2 regions of the Anaerolactibacter massiliensis genome follow, and region 1 is predicted to be linked to the other one. Evidence: a T-box and tRNA genes for the amino acid it is inferred to sense, from the RefSeq annotation. Region 1 holds a T-box; the other holds one or more tRNA genes.
What was found. The T-box of region 1 lies ahead of ileS (isoleucine--tRNA ligase). A T-box ahead of a tRNA ligase gene usually reads a tRNA of that ligase, here a tRNA-Ile.
Positions count from the first base shown of each region.

Region 2: it has a tRNA-Ile gene. The T-box ahead of ileS (isoleucine--tRNA ligase) is inferred to sense a tRNA for this amino acid. The anticodon was not compared.

Region 1 is NZ_OLMH01000002.1:37,925-46,423, forward strand. Features, by position in the region: gene C7E00_RS03655 (M42 family metallopeptidase) at 1-452, shown strand, start outside; gene C7E00_RS03660 (cell division protein SepF) at 534-962, shown strand; gene C7E00_RS03665 (YlmH/Sll1252 family protein) at 979-1,710, shown strand; gene C7E00_RS03670 (DivIVA domain-containing protein) at 1,707-2,189, shown strand; T-box leader at 2,177-2,373, shown strand; gene ileS (isoleucine--tRNA ligase) at 2,414-5,137, shown strand; gene C7E00_RS03680 (hypothetical protein) at 5,669-6,091, opposite strand; gene C7E00_RS03685 (hypothetical protein) at 6,153-6,365, shown strand; gene C7E00_RS03690 ((2Fe-2S)-binding protein) at 6,814-7,428, shown strand; gene C7E00_RS03695 (xanthine dehydrogenase family protein molybdopterin-binding subunit) at 7,443-8,499, shown strand, end outside.
Region 2 is NZ_OLMH01000002.1:186,792-195,290, reverse strand. Features, by position in the region: gene C7E00_RS04505 (hypothetical protein) at 1-1,074, shown strand, start outside; tRNA gene C7E00_RS04500 (tRNA-Ile) at 1,226-1,302, shown strand; tRNA gene C7E00_RS04495 (tRNA-Ala) at 1,325-1,400, shown strand; gene C7E00_RS04490 (tRNA lysidine(34) synthetase) at 1,456-2,328, shown strand; gene trmD (tRNA (guanosine(37)-N1)-methyltransferase TrmD) at 2,462-3,196, shown strand; gene C7E00_RS04480 (P1 family peptidase) at 3,171-4,142, shown strand; gene pepI (proline iminopeptidase) at 4,139-5,020, shown strand; gene C7E00_RS04470 (M24 family metallopeptidase) at 5,049-6,131, opposite strand; gene C7E00_RS04465 (hypothetical protein) at 6,190-7,185, opposite strand; gene C7E00_RS04460 (class B sortase) at 7,185-7,919, opposite strand; gene C7E00_RS04455 (Cys-Gln thioester bond-forming surface protein) at 7,916-8,499, opposite strand, start outside.

The sequences.
Region 1 (8,499 bases):
TGCAGGGAGCGTTTTCCGTACAGGAAGAAGTCGGCGAGCGCGGAGTCTATGCAAACTACAAAGCATTCAGACCGGATGTCATGATTGCTTTTGAGGGGTGTCCGGCAGATGATACGTTCCAGGATCCTTACCTGGTGCAGGCGGCCCTCAGGAAGGGACCGATGCTGAGACATTTCGATGTCTCGATGATCACGAATCCGCGTTTCCAGAAGCTTGCACTGGATCTTGCTGTAGAGGAAGGCATTCCGGTTCAGGAAAGCGTACGGTCCGGAGGCGGAACTGATGGCGGCAGAATCTATCTGGAAGGAGTACCTTCCATTGTGATTGGGATTCCGGTACGCTATATCCATTCGAGCAACTGCTGGTGCACGTATCAGGACTACCGGGCAGCGGTAGATCTGGCGGTGACGCTGGTTTCCCATCTGGATCAGAATACAGTTGATTCACTCTGAAACCGCATAGCAAAGCCATTCGGCAGATTGCCTGCACCTTGATAGAATGCTATAATAACCACGGTTGCAGGAGGCTTTACTATGGGACTGAAAGATAAATTATTCAACTTCGTCGCACCTGTCGATGAAGATGAAGACGATGATGAAGAAGAAGAAACTGAAGAAGAACCGGAATACAGGCAGAGTGAGACAAGACCAGTGAGCCAGTACGAGAGAACGAAAAATCAGAATGTCAGACAGGTATCTGCGGATACCAAGATGGTGCTGTTTGAACCGCGCAGCTTCGAAGAGGCTGAAGAGATTGCAAGACATCTCAAGAGCCGCAGAGCCGCAGTGGTGAATCTGCATCGTCTGCAGAGAGACTATGCCCAGAGAACGATTGATTTCCTGACGGGTGTTGTCTTTGCGCTGGATGGAACGATTCAGAAGATCGGCCATAACGTGATTCTCTGCACGCCGAAGAATGTCGGAGTGGATGGAGCGATTTCGTTAGACAGCGATGATGACTGATGAGAGAGAGGATGCTTTGATCCGTCTTCGTGATCTGCAGAAGCAGAGCGAACGCCGGCACATGCATGAAGAATCCTTCTTCCTGAATGAAGAAGAACTTGCCTCAGTTCAGTCAGAATTTCCCGAATCCGCATTGATCAGATATGACGGCGGATATGAGGGAGCTCGGAAAAAGAAAGTCATCTTTCTCAGAGATGAGGAGGATGACTTTTCTGATATTGTCTGCCTGAAAGCAGAGACAGATCAGCGCTTCCGCACGATCGGTCACCGGGATATTCTCGGTTCACTGATGAGTCTGCAGATCGACCGGCATAGTTTCGGGGATTTCTGGATGGAGGAGAACTGCATCTATCTGTATACCTCGGATCAGATGGGCAGGTTCCTGGAAGATAATCTCACCCGGATTTCGAGGCTGAATGTGTCGTTTCACCGGATTGAGGAACATCCGGTGCAGGTGTTCTATACGAAGAAAGTTGAAGCGGTAATTGCCAGCGAGCGGCTTGATGCGATTGTGGCTTCCCTGGCTCATTGTTCGCGGAATGAAGCCAAGGAAATGATCCGTCAGGGCAAGGTTCAGATCAATCATCGCGTTCTTGAAGCACCCGATAAAATGTGCGATAATGGCAATACGATTTCGATCCGGGGGACCGGCCGTTTTACGTATCAGGGGGTCCGGAATCATACGAAGAAGGATCGGATCGTAGCAGAATTCCTGCAGGACATCCAGGGAAAGGAGCGTTCGTCATGACAGCACCGAGACCGACATTCAGAGTCATGCGCAATGGGTATGATCGGTTTGCGGTGGATGATGCCATGGATCGCTATGCGTCTGAAGTGGAGAAGCTGCAGAAACAGGTTGAGCTTTATCAGAAGCAGCTCGAGGATGCGGAAAACCGCATGAAAGAGCTTCAGCGGCAGTATGAGGCACTGGAGAATTCTCTGGAAGCTCAGAAGCAGGCGGCTGACAATATTGCCAGGCTGTCGCTTCGGGAAGCCAATGAGATCATCGACACTGCCCAGAAGAATGCTGACTCGATTATTCATGAGAGTTTGGTGACTGCTCGTCTGATCCTGACGGATCTTTCCAAGCTGTATGGTGATGCAGACACGGTCAGAGATTCGACGAAGAAGAAGCTGGAGGGAATGATTCAGGAACTGGATGAATTCCGGCTTCCGAAGATGCCTGATCTGCGCTGGCTGAATGAAGCTGAACAGAAAATGCATTGATTGAGGACGTGCTCCTGTCTGAAGTCGTTATAGAGAGCTGCCGTATGGTGAAAGGCAGTACGCAATGGCATCGGAGACATCACCTCATGAGCATTCGCATTCTCACCGCGTTAAGGAGAGATTTCAAGAGGGCATGGCTTAAGCCATGAACTAAGGTGGTACCGCGCTATTAAGCGTCCTTAGAAGAGAAGGGCGCTTTTCATATGTGCGTCCGGAGGGAGACTATGGATTATAAAGATACACTGAACATGCCGTCTACCGATTTCGAGATGAGAGGAAATCTGGCCAAGAAGGAGCCGGGAATTCTGAAGCAGTGGCAGGAACACAACTACTATCAGAACCTCCTGAAGCATCATGAGGGACAGAAGTCCTTCGTTCTGCATGATGGTCCTCCTTATGCCAACGGCAACCTGCATGCAGGAACTGCTATGAACCGCTGCATCAAGGATTTCATCGTCCGTACCCATGCCATGAGCGGCTATTATACCCCGTATTTCCCGGGCTGGGATACGCACGGACTACCGACTGAGAATGCCATTCAGAAGCTCGGCGTCGATCGCAAGAAGATCCCGGCAAGCGAATTCCGCAAGAAGTGTGATGAGTTCGTTCATACCCAGATTGCCCAGCAGATGGAAACCGAGAAGCGGCTTGGTCAGATTGCGGATTATGAACATCCGTATATCACGCTGGACAAGCACTTTGAAGCACGCCAGATCCGCACGTTTGAGAAGATGGCACTCGATGGACTGATCTTCCAGGGACTCAAGCCGGTCTACTGGTCGCCGTTCAATGAGACTGCAGTCGCGGATTCCGAGATCATCTATAAGGATGTCAAGGATGCGACCATCTATCTGCGCTTCCAGGTTGCGGATGGAAAGGGAATCCTTGATTCCGATGATTACTTCGTGATCTGGACCACCACGCCGTGGACCATCCCGAGCAACGAGGCAGTCTGTCTGAATGAAGCGTTTGATTATGCGGAAGTGCAGACGGAAAAGGGCAAGCTTGTATTCCTTGCGAAGTTCGTCGATCAGCTGCTGGCCAAGTTCAATCTGACCAACCAGGGAATCCTCCGTACGTTCAAGGGAAAGGAACTGGAAGGCATCACCTATCACCATGTCGTCTTTGCGGATCGCGAGTGCCCGGTCATCCTCGGCAATCATGTTGAAGACCAGGATGGTACCGGCGTGGTTCATACTGCCGGCGGCCATGGTCTCGATGACTTCCTCGTCTGCGCGAAGTACGGACTGGCTCCGATCAACACGGTTGATTCGGTCGGCAATATGAATGAGAATGCCGGCAAGTATCAGGGCATGTTCTTCGAGGACTGCTCGAAGGCAGTGATTCGTGATATGAGCGAGTCTGGTGCTTTGCTGGCGGTAGAGAATATCGTCCATGCATATCCGCATGATGATCGTCTGAAGAAGAAGGTCATCTTCCGGGCTGTGAAGCAGTGGTTCTGCTCCATCGACAAGATCAAGCCGCAGGTACTGGACCAGATCGACAATCATATCGTCTGGCATAACAGCTTCGGCCAGAAGCGCATGCATAACATGATCCAGGATCGCGGCGACTGGTGCATTTCCAGACAGCGTCTGTGGGGTGTTCCGATTCCGATCTTCTACAACGAAGATGGTTCGCCGATCATGGAGAAGGAAGTATTCGACCATGTGGCTGATCTCGTTGATGAGTACGGGTCCAATGTCTGGTTCGAGCGGGAAGCGAAGGATCTTCTGCCGGAGGGCTATACGAATCCGAAGTCTCCGAACGGAAACTTCACGAAGGAAAAGGACATCATGGATGTCTGGTTCGATTCCGGATCGTCCTGGAATGAACTGATCGCAAGAGGAGATAAGTTCCCGTGCGATATGTACTTCGAGGGGTCTGACCAGTACCGCGGCTGGTTCAATTCTTCCTTGATTGTCTCGACTGCCGTCAATGGCTTTGCACCGTATAGAGAAGTGCTCTCTCATGGTTATGTTGTCGATTCCAAAGGCGAGAAGATGTCGAAGTCTCAGGGCAATGTCGTCAACCCGATGGATATCATCAATAAGAACGGTGCGGATGTGTTCCGTCTCTGGGCGATGACGAGCGACTTCAAGGCTGATCTGAAGCTCGGCGAGTCCAACATCAAGCAGGTCAGTGATCAGTATCGCAAGATCCGTAATACCTTCCGTTTCCTGCTCGGCAATGTGAATCCGCAGGATTTCGATCCGAAGAAGGACATGGTTCCGTATGAAGAGCTGGAGCCGGTAGATCAGTACATCATGGTGCTGCTGGATGAAACGGCAGAAGAAGTCAGAAAAGATGTTCTGGACTATGACTATGTAGCTGCTTCCAAGGCGCTCATGAATCTCATGGTCAATGAGCTGAGTTCCTATTACTGTGATTTCACGAAGGATATCCTGTACTGCTCCGAGAAGAATGATCATCGCCGCCGTCAGGTGCAGTCGGTCTACTGGAATGCCGTCGACAGCCTGGTAAGGCTCTGGGCACCGTTCCTCGTCTATACGTGCGAAGAAGTCTGGATGCACTTCAATGATGATTCTGCTGAGAGCGTGCACTATACGGAGTTCCCGGAAGTGAAGCATTATGCCAATGCAGAAGAAGTTAAGAATACCTTCACGGAACTGATGAACCTGCGTGATGATGTGAACCGTGAACTCGAGAATGCCCGCAATGCCGGCATGATTCATTCGAGTCAGGAAGCTCAGGTTTCCATCACCTGCACAGAGGCAGATAAAGATCTGCTCGAAGGCACGCTGCCGGAGGTTGCTGCCCAGTGGCTGATTGTCTCCAAGGCAATCGTTACTGCCGGAAGCGAGCGCAAGATCACGATATCTCATGCCGAAGGAACCAAGTGCCCGCGCTGCTGGAATTACAGCACAGAGGCCGATGAGAATGGTCTCTGCCCGCGCTGCCATGAGGTGATGAGCCATAAGGCATAAGCAATCATTAATGTTTCCATGGAAGATAGTCTGTATGGGCTGTCTTCTTTTATTTATGAATTCACTGCTGAAATTAGGTGACGCCTTTTACGTATGGAAAAGCGGCGTACCAGATGATTTGAGATAAGGCGACAGTGTGGTGAGATGCAGAGATTAATTGCACTGAATTATGCCGGCCCGGGTGGGGAAATAACGCTGAAGTCCTGACCAAAAAGAGTTATGCCACCTCGTAAGCATAGTTTTTTTGTGCGCTTAAAGGCGGATTACTCTTTTCCAGGAAGCTCTTTTTGCCTCTGCTTGCCCCATTCCACGTTTGCCTTCATTTCTTTCTTGTATTTTGAGTAGGTGTGTGGGTCGCTGCCAGGCTCGTTATGCATTTCCTTATCGTTAAAACGGGCCGCCAAAAATTTTCGGGGGCTGAATCACGATGCCCTTCTTCTCTTTGGACTTCTTCGCTTCCAGCTTTTTTCCTTTGTTGTGGTCCCGCGTGTCACCGCGAATGGAGCGCACATAGGCTCTGGCATTGGTGATTTACTCATCATCGATATCCGCAAACCAGTAGGAATCTTCGCCAAACTGTATTGCTTTCCATTTTTGAAGAGCTGTCTGTACCCGTTCACCTGTCAGCCTATAGGTCCAGTTGCGTCTGTCATCTTTAGCAGGCGGATACTTTTGCTTGTACTTCCGCTGGATCAGCCGAATCATGACGAGCGCGATCATGCATATGAGAAGGTGTGCATAGATGTGCTCCGACTTGTGGACATACATCGGTCTGGTATCCAGCGGTCCCTTCATTTCCTCGAACTGGTTTTCGATTCTTGACAGGCCATGGTATTTGTCGATCACGTCTGTGGAATCCATGTTGCTGGCCAGATACATCTGATACATTGCATCAAGCATCTGATCAGCAGTGAGTGAACTGTATTTCTGTTTGAATTCTGCCTCAGTTTCCACGTAATTATTACATCACGGGAACCTCAGAAAAGCTTATAATTAAGCCTTTTTATGAGATTTCATGCATACTTTTTCGAGACTGTTTCCATGGACCTTTTCTGATCAATTTTCAATCCCTGCATCAGCCATCCGTACTTCCGCAGATATTAACTCCATTGATCTCAACCCTGATGAACTCAGGGGTGCGCTCTATTACTGTGACCGGAAGCACTTCAGAATGATCACAACCGCCATCATCGATGGCTTCTCTCTGATCGCGACGAAGGTGCCGTAGAATGCTTCATAATTGAAGCCGTTCTCTTTGCAGTAATCCTTTATTGTTTTCCCGCTATGCTGATACTCTTTCAGAAACGGAAGCTACCATTCATGAGTATGAATATCTTTTACCGTGACCCTTCTCCTTAGCCTCTCTCTAGGATAGGGTCTTCGGCAGCCTCCAACAAGTTGCATACCTATTGAAGCTTATAAAGGAGATGACAAATAATAAGAAACTGTTAGCGCCAGGATAAAAGGGCAAATTTATTGTGAAGATCTTATGCTTCATAACATAACAAAGCGAGACATATTCTAATTGCAAAACAGTACAGACCGACTATTAAAAAAGTAATATTCGTGAACGTATTGACAAATCAATTTGTATGCATGAATATTAAGACGAACGATCGTACTAGTCTTCACAATACTAGGGTATTTTCATTCAAACAAGAAAGGAGTGTTTTGGAATGAAAAAAGACTACATAAGCCTGACAGTGAACAAGAGGCAGTATCGTTTTTCAATTGGAACTGCTTTTGGTCAGGTGCCGCCTTCTGAAACGTTACTGACGACGTTGAGGGAGCGGCTTGGACTTACCGGCACAAAATCATCATGTAATGAAGGAGCATGTGGGTGCTGCACAGTGATCATGGACGGGGATGCAGTTACCTCGTGCATGATCCTGACTGCAGAATGTGATGGGAAAGACATTACTACGATTGAAGGATTAGAAGATCCTGAAAAAGGCTTAGATCCTATCCAGCAGGCATTTATCGATGAATATGCGTTCCAATGCGGCTATTGCACGCCTGGAATCATCATGGCGGCAAAAGCTCTTCTGATGAAAAATCCTCATCCGACTCCGGATGAAATTAAAGAAGCGTTGTCCGGAAACTATTGCAGATGCGTCAGTCATTATACAGTTCTTCGCGCTGTGAATCGCGCTGCGGGAAATCCGGAAGACACCACGGCTGTAATGCACTATGCAAAAGATGATGTAGAAGATCCGATCTGCGTCCGTGAGAACAAGCACCCATCTCCGTTTGCGTATGGCTCTGAAAATGATCATTCATCACCAGATTGAGGAGGTTGCAGGAAATGAGTAAGAAAATGAATTTCCGTGATATTGTTCAGCCGAATTATAGGCATGTCGGTAAATATATGCCGCGTATTGAGGCAAAAGACATTGTTACAGGACATGCAACATTCCTGGATGACTATAATGTGCCGGGTCAGTTGTATGGAAAGACCAAGCGAAGTCCTTATCCTCATGCAAAGATCAAATCCATTGATATTTCTAAAGCGGAAGCATACCCAGGTGTACGCGCAGTTGTAACTTATAAAAATGTTCCTGAACAGTGGGGATTGGGCTTGCCGGTCCATCGCCATCTTCTGGAAGATGAAGTTTGGTATGTTGGAGACCTTGTAGCTTTAGTTGCTGCTGATACGGTTGAAATCGCAACTGAAGCTCTTGACTTGATTGACGTAGAGTACGAGGAACTGCCGGCTGTTTATTCAGCTGAGGAAGCTTTGAAAGAGGGTGCGCCTCAGCTTTATAAGAGATTTCCTGGAAACCATGTTGATAATGGAATTAAGTATTTCCAGCCGGATGGACCATGGTGGCAGATCATCCGCGGAGATGTCAAAAAGGGTTTTGAGGAGTCTGATTATATTGCAGAAGACAAGGTTGAATTTAACAAGATGCCTTTCCCGGGAGCACCGGAAGCACCTAGTGTAATTGCGAAATGGACAGGCGAAGAGAATTTCACGTTGTGGGCATCTTCTCAAAGCTCGCATATTCTTAAGCTGATGGCGGAAGGCCGTATTCCGAAATCAAACTTCGATGTCAGGACCTTCAATGTCGGCGGATCTTACGGAAATAAGCAGTCAATGATGACAACAGTGTTATCTGCATGCATGCTGTCAAAGGTTACTGCCAAACCTGTAAAGATCATCATGACTAAGTCTGAGCAGCTGATGTGCTATGAAGTCCGTCTTGGAAGCACAATGAATGCCAAGATCGGGATGACAAAAGATGGGATCGTAAACGCGGTCGAAGGAAAATGGTTAGTTGATACTGGAGCAATTGCAGATTCTGTTCAGGGACAGGTTGGCGTTGGTCTTGGCGAAGCTCAGCTCGTCTGTGCTAAGTGCC
Region 2 (8,499 bases), 150 kb from region 1:
ACTGCAAAAAAGCAGGACCCGGTGATTTCATCATTTCTGAAAGCCGGTTCTGATGACATAGTCTTGATTCAGTCATTGAAATCAATGGATTTCTCGTCTCCACTTCATAAGAATGATTCTGATTTTTCTGAAGATTTCAAGCCTTACATTAATGAGATCAATCAGAACTGGGATGAACTCCTCAGCAATACCAGAGCGATTCTGAAAGAAGCAGACCTTCAGCCGGCTGAAAACGGGTCATCTGTTTCATTAACTGCAAGCTATTCGTTTGAGTGGAATGGCAATTATCAAGTAGCTATATTTCCGGAAGGATATCTCAGAATCAATCATCATGAGGAGGCCTCACTGTACCAGACTGATTCTGCTGCGGCAATTATTGAAGCATGTGAGAGTGCAGTTCAGAAATACGAAAGCTTTGCAGTTCAATTTGAAAAGAGTGGAATTCCGAAGGCAAATGGAATTCTCACTGCAATAACCAAGAATGATCAGGAAAATGCTGCTGGAATCTATCTTCAGTGTAAGGATCAGTCGATTGATCTAGCTGCAGAGCTCAATGAAATCAGCTGGTGCAGTGAGTATCAGGAAGTAACTGCCTATTATGAGAAAAGCGAGGCTCCTATCGGATCAGAACCAAATTGGCATCCAGGCAGACTGCTCATGGCAATTCCATCCGATAATTTCTATCAGAAGGAAACAACGTTACAGGACCTGCTTCATTTTCAGCCAGATTCCATAGAGACAGCATATTCTTTAATGAACGGCTATCTGAAATACATCATCTCTGATGAAGAAGAGATCGAGAATTATATCATGAGGATCTCACATATTCCCTTCTATTCAGACGGAGTCTGGCTTGGAAGCGCCGGAACACCGGTTGTGTATGTTACCTTCAGTCAAGGAGATTCCTATCTGAAACTCAGCGATGGAGATTATCTGGAAATAGTCAGCAGCGAAGACTCTGAGCCTCGCACTTATTACTTTCGCCTCAATCAGTCTTCCTTCATCAACCAGGAAACTATTTCCTTCATGAATGCGCATCTGGACGACCTGTTCTTTTCTCCCAGTCTGAATTAATGTTTGTCAAATTGATTAACCCTGTTTTCGACACTCTAGAACATCTTGCTTTGATGACCGTGAATAACAACAATTCCGGAAAATTTTTGAAAAATCTTTGTTGACTTTGGCATAGGGGCGCGGTATTATAACTGAGCATTCGGTAAGAGTTGGGCCTGTAGCTCAGGTGGTTAGAGCGCACCCCTGATAAGGGTGAGGTCGTTGGTTCAAGTCCATTCAGGCCCACCATTATTCTTACTTGATTGTGTATGGGGTTATAGCTCAGCTGGGAGAGCACCTGCTTTGCAAGCAGGGGGTCAGGAGTTCGATCCTCCTTAGCTCCACCATCAGAAAGACATCCGCAAGGGTGTCTTTTTTCTAAATTAGAAAAGAGACCTGATTATGGCAAAAGAACTGACTCGCGTGGAACAGATAGAGCGCAGCATCATCAAGACCTACAAGACAGACCTCTGGGCACCATTTCTCACTTCCATCAACCGCTATGAGCTGATCCAGCCAAATGACCGCATCGCCGTATGTATCTCCGGCGGCAAGGACAGTTTCTGCATGGCCAAGATGTTTCAGATCCTTTCCAAGCATACCGAGATCCCCTTTGAGACTGAATTCCTGGTCATGGATCCCGGCTACAGTGAAGCCAACCGGAAGAAGATCGAAGAGAATGCAGAGATCCTCGGAATTCCGATCAGGATCTTCGAAACCAATATCTTTGCAGTCGCAGATCATGAATCAAAATCGCCATGCTACCTGTGTGCGAGAATGCGCCGCGGCCATCTCTACAACCAGGCAAAGCTCCTCGGCTGCAATAAAATAGCCCTCGGCCATCATCTGAATGATGTGATCGAGACAACCGTCATGGCCATGTTCTACAGTTCCAAGCTGGAGACCATCATCCCGAAAGCACACAGCGAGAACTTCCCGGGCATGGAACTGATCCGGCCGATGTACTGCGTCAAGGAAAATGCAGTTATCCGCTGGGCTGTCTCGAATCAGCTCGAATTTCTGCAATGTGCCTGCCGCTTCACGGAAAACAATGCAAATCTTCATGAAAGCACCTCGAAGCGCAAGGAAGTCAAAGAACTCATCCGGCAGCTGAAGAAGACCAATCCCGAAATTGAAGACAATATCTTCCGTTCCCTCCACCGGGTTCAGATTGAAACTTTCCCGGGCTATAAAGCAGACGGAGCAATGCACAGCTTTCTCGAGAATTACGAAAGCAGAAACCGATTCCCCGGCTACGGGAAGAAAGATTCATGATTCATGCATGCAGGGCAATGTCCTGCATTTTCTTTTTCTCCATGATCAGCTTCCATTTACTCCACAGTTCTGAAACATTTCTGCAGGCATCCCATTCCATGCTTTTCTGATAGAATGAATCCGGCAGAACAATATGAAAATCCAGGTACTGACAATTTTTCCGGAATTATTCGGAAGCTTTCTGAAAGCGCCGCTGACCGCCCGGGCGATCGCAAACGGAAGCCTTGAGCTGAAGATCATTGATATCAAGGACTACGCCACCGGAAGCTTCCGGCACATTGATGACAGTCCTTATGGCGGCGGTGCCGGCATGATCCTGAAATGCCAGCCAGTGCTCGATGCCCTGCATGCGGCGGAGTCGCCGGATTCCTGGCGGATTCTGCTTTCTCCTTCCGGAAAGCCGTATGATCAGAAACACGCTCATGAACTTCTAACGAAGAAAGACCTGATTCTGATTGCCGGTCATTATGAAGGCTTCGATGCAAGAATTGAAGCAGAAGCAGATGAGTGGATTTCAACCGGAGACTACATTCTGTCCGGCGGAGAGATTCCGGCCATGACGATCATGGACTCCATGATCCGGCTGCTTGGCGGAACGATCCGGGCAGCCAGCACAGAAGAAGAATCTTTTGAAGACGGACTGCTGGAATACCCGCAGTATACCAAGCCGAGAATCTATGAAGGAATGCAGGTGCCTGAAGTGCTGCTGAGCGGCAATCATGAAGCCATCCGCCGCTGGAAACTGAAAGAATCCCTGCGAAGAACTCTGGAACACAGACCCGATCTTCTGAAAGACCGGAAACTTACCAAAGAAGAAACAGAACTGATGGAGGAACTGCAGAATGAACTCAGCAATCCGCGAGATTGAACTGACCGATATCGGAGGATTCCGGATCGGCAATGCAGAATGGGAAGAAGCAGGAACCGGATGCACGGTCGTGCTGGCCGAACGCGGTGCCAGAGCTGCGGTCAGCGTACGCGGCGGTGCTCCTGCCTCAAGAGAAAATGCCCTGCTGAACCCGCTGGCCGCAAATGACATGATCCATGCGGTGCTCTTATCCGGAGGCAGTGCCTTCGGCCTGAACGCAGCCTCCGGAGTCATGCAGTACCTGGAAGAAAAAGGAATCGGCTTTCCCACTGGCGGAGGTCCGGTTCCGATTGTGTGTGCTTCCTGTCTCTATGATCTGGAATTCGCTGAAAAAGGAAAACGCCCGGATCCTGCCCTTGCCTATGAAGCATGCCTGCATGCAGGAAACTTCCGGGAAGGAAATCATGGCGCAGGAACCGGTGCGACCGTCGGAAAGATTCTCGGCATGGAACATGCCATGAAAGCCGGAATCGGCTGTGCCGCCTTCCAGGCTGGCGATCTGCAGGTCGGAGCACTGACTGCGGTCAATGCAGCCGGCAATATCGTCAACCCGGAAAATGGAGACTTCGTAGCCGGAATTCATGAAGCAGATGGAACGATGATTGATGCCGAAGAAGCCTTGTGTGCGCTCTCCGCTGGTTCGCTGCGCTTCCACGAAAACACGACGCTAACCGTCTTATTGACCAACGGAAAGTTCTCGAAGACAGAACTGGCAAAGCTTGCGGATATGGCAAATGACGGATATGCGCGGGCAATCCGTCCGGTTCATACGATGGTCGATGGAGATTCCATCTATGCAATGACGAACGACACCGTCAGAGCTGATCTGAATATCGCCGGCGTCCTTGCCGCAAAGGCTGTCAGCAGAGCGATCGTCTCCGCCGCAGAACATGCCGAAACGTCAAGAGGCATCCTCTCCTGCAGCGATTTCAGGAGGCATGCATGAAGATCATCGAAGGAACCGTTCCGTTTCACGGATATCAGACCTGGTATCGTCTCGTCGGCGAATGCACCGGAAATCAGAAACCGCTGGTGCTTCTGCATGGCGGGCCAGGCAGCACGCATAATTACTTTGAACTGCTCGATTCCCTTGCGAAGCAGGGCAGAGCTTTGCTGATGTATGACCAGCTTGGCTGCGGCAATTCGTACCTCGATGGTCATCCGGAATTATGGAACTTCGATACGTGGGACGAAGAGCTCCTGAATCTTCTGGACCGTCTTCGCATCACGGAATATCACCTGCTCGGCCAGTCCTGGGGAGGCATGCTGGCAATGGGATTTCTCCTGAAACATCAGCCGGATGGATGTCGATCCGTGATCCTGTCCTCCACGCTGAGCAGTGCTTCCTTATGGGCACATGAACAGCATCGCCTGATCACCTTTCTTTCAGAAGAAGAGCAGGCCGCAATTGCCGAAGCAGAAAAAACCGGAGACTTCAGCAGCGAAGCCTACCAGAAAGCAAACGCCCACTTCATGGTCCAGCATTGCGCAGCCGTTCCTTCCGAAAATGATCCCGAATGCCTGCGGCGTCCGAAGAAGTCCGGAAGTGAAGCATATCTCTATGGCTGGGGTCCGAACGAATACAATCCGACCGGATCGCTTGGTTCCTTCGAGATCACAGATCGCCTGAATGAACTGCATGTTCCTGCGCTGATCATGAGCGGAACGAACGATCTCTGCACCCCGTTGGTTGCCAAGACGATATATGACCATCTGCCGGATGCAGAGTGGCATCTCTTCGATGGCTGCCGGCATATGTGCTTTGCCGAACACCCGGAAGAATATCAGAACATCCTAAACAGCTGGATGCTCGCACACGACTGAAACAGGAGGCTTCTCGCCTCCTGCTTTATTAATCCAGAATGGTCAGTTCTTTCGGGTAATGATTCAGCACTTCATGCCCGTTCTCCGTGATCAGAACGAGATCTTCGATTCTGACTCCGGTATCGCCTGCCAGATAGATGCCAGGTTCAATTGAGAAGAAGTTTCCGGTCTTTGTCAGATTATGATTTGCGGAAGAAACATCTCCGTATTCATGATCCGCCAGACCGATGAAATGGCCCAGACGATGATTGAACTGCGGTCCGTATCCGCCCGCCGTGATCAGGTCTCTTGCTTTGGCATCCACATCACATAACGGAATACCCGGCTTCAGCATCTCTTCTGCCTGCTCATTTGCCTGGCGGACAAGTTCATAAATCCGCTTCACCCGCTCATCCGGTTCTTTCTTCCAGTAGAACGTGCGGGTCATATCAGAACAGTAATCATTCACGACACAGCCGATATCAAACAGGACGCAGTCTCCTTCTTTCAGAACCGTCTCATCCGGCATATGGTGCGGATCTGCCGCATTGGCACCGAAGCTCACGATCGGATCAAACGAATATCCGGAAGCGCCGAGAGACTTATAGATCTTCAGCGTCTGATCAGAGATCTCCAGTTCTGTGACTCCCTCATGAACGAGTTTCCGGAACGCTTCCATCGCGAGATCATTGATCCGGGAACTCTCCCGCATCTTCGCCTGTTCTTCCAGATCCTTGACTGCCCTTGCCTCATCTACTGCAATCGAGCTGTTCACCACTTTCTTTGCTGCACCGGTTTCCAGAAGCGGCAGCAGGAATCTCGACTCCATGGTCTTATCGACTCCGAGCACCTTTTCCGGATCCAGTTCTTTTCTGACCAGCGGAAGCACATCATCGGTATCCGAGAACCACACCTTCCGAACACCGATCTCTTCATCAAACCAGAACAGACGATTGATAAACAGAACCGGCTGCTCATTCTTCCGGATCAGCAGGGCAAGAAACCGTTCTCCTGGAAAGACCCACTTTCCGGTAAGCCAGAAGATCGCCCTTGGCTCGGTCACCAGCATTTCTTCTGCACCAATCTCATTCAGACGGTTCAGCACACAATTCAGCCGTTCCTGATTCAGCATCAATGATTACCTCCCGCAGTTTCTGTCTGCAGGTTTCATTGTATCACTGAAGGCAATCCTAACCTCCCCAGGAGATACTCGTTTCTCCGCCATCCGATCCATGTGTTTCCGTCACCGTCTCCACGTCGTAGTAATACTCTTCTGCCGGGGGTTCATAAGCCGGAGGCACATAAGCAGGCATAGTCGGGGTCTGCACTGGCACTTTCACTGTCGGGACCGGCGTCGGTTCAGGCGTAGGCGACGGTTCTTCGAGATCAATCAGATTCACTTTCAGTACTGCTTCTGCACGATTGCCGGAATGATCGCTGACGGAATAGATCACCTCCTGTTCCTTCTCTTCACTCAATTCATCCGAACAATCAACTTCATCCGTCAGATCTCCATCCACCGCATCATAAGCCCGATTCAGCCACAGCCTGCAGCTGAATGGCGCCCCGCGGATCGACTGTACTTCTTTCAGCTTCAGAGAAATCTCCGGAGGTTTCCGGTCTTCAAAGACCACTCTCAGAATCTGCTGAACTTCCTGATTCTTCCATTTTGCCTGATATGCCGCCATCCGATTCTCAGGCCGTTCTGCCGTCATCTCCTCCGGAAGAATCAGCTCTGCTTCTTCTGAAACTTCCTGCACATACTTCTCGGGATGAAATGTCTCGCCGCATGGAATTCTCACTTCTTTTGCCGTAAGCTCCAGCTTCAGTTCTTTCTTCTCCGGAATCCCCATCCCAAGCAATATCGCAAGCGAACCAGCAGACCCGATCGCTGCCAGCATCTTGAACGGAATCTTCCGTTTCTTCTTTTCAGGAATCTCAGGAATCGCATTCTCTTCATCTGCGAAGATCTCGTGCATTTCCCTTGCCGGAATCCAGCTGACCGCAGCCTTCTGAATCAGCTTGCTGTCTTTGCCCGCTTCCAGAGCCAGCCGGATCTCCTGCATCTGCAGATAGTTGAACTCATGGCGTGCATACAAGCCGATCTGTTCTTCACTGAGCCCGTCTTTCCGCCCTTTCTCGATTTCTTCCTGCTGCAGGCAGGTAAATGCACGTTCTTCGCCCATCAGTCCCTCACAGCCGCCTGCAGCACATAACGGACATCTGCTCCGTTCAGATTGCAGGTCACCAGCGTCACAATGCCAAGCCCTTCATCCATGACTCCATCCCGCTTCTGAATCAGATACGGAACGGTATTCAGGAACATCTCTTTCCGCTGTTCTTCCATCGGCATGCCGGCATCCGCCCAGCCAAGATACACAGACTCTTCATCCAGGTCATACTCTCCGAACGAGACAACCTGACAGTTCTTCTTGCCTGATTCCTCCGTCAGCGTGAACTCCGGATGCCGTTCAAAGTAGTTCTGATCCGCAAACTTCTTCAGAAACGTGAAGTTCCAGTCCTTCGTCTTGGACGCATGCCCGTAGATCACGAGATTATCCGGTTCATACGTCATCGCATCCGTGAACACACTTCCCATCGTGTCATATTCACCATACAGGTTATGCTTCATCACCGATGCATCTTCCTTCACCGTCACAACCGGAATCGTCCGGACTGCCTCATCATCCCGGAACTCCAGCACATACTTCACATCCGGATTGATCTTCTGCCAGTCCCTCAGCGATTTCGGTTCTGCCTCCGCTTCCGCATCAGTGACATATTCCTCTGCTCTGGTAACCGGAAGATTCATCGCTTCCGATACCGTTTCCTCAGCATCCGGCAGCACATTTCCTGACAGGATTCCGGCAGCGACTGCCATCACTACCTTCACCCAGGGGCGCAATGTTCTTTTCCTCATTCGGTTCCCATCTTTCTTCGCTTCAGAACCCGGCGGACTGTTGTCGTCGTCTTTGCGTTTGTACGATGATTCACCACCGTATCCTCATTCGTCTCGGAAGTAGGCACGATGACCGTACATGCATCACCGATCATGTAGCCAAGCGGAGAACGCGTCTCGCAGATCCGGATCCGATGTCCATATCTGAGATCCGCAAACGAAACCATCCCTTTTTCTACCTTCCGCAGTTCTGTTTTTCCATCTGCCTCCACCACATACGTTCCTTCTGCCAGCCCTGTGAATACAGCACTTCCATCCGCATCGGTATATGTTCTGGCGGCAATCTTCTGCGGATCATTCTGCGGATGGACTGTCACTTCAATTCCAGCCCTTCCGCTTTCAGCATCCGTTCTCTTGTTCTCAGAAGACAGATACCAGGAATTTCCGGACTGATCAGAAAGCGTCACGCCGCTGATGACTCCGTTCTTCCGGATCACTTCTTTCACCGTCAATGTCTCTTCTGCATTCCATTCCATCGCTCCGGACGTCTCTTTCTCAATACGGAACCGCTGTCCATGCAGAGAACAGATCCCATTCTGCG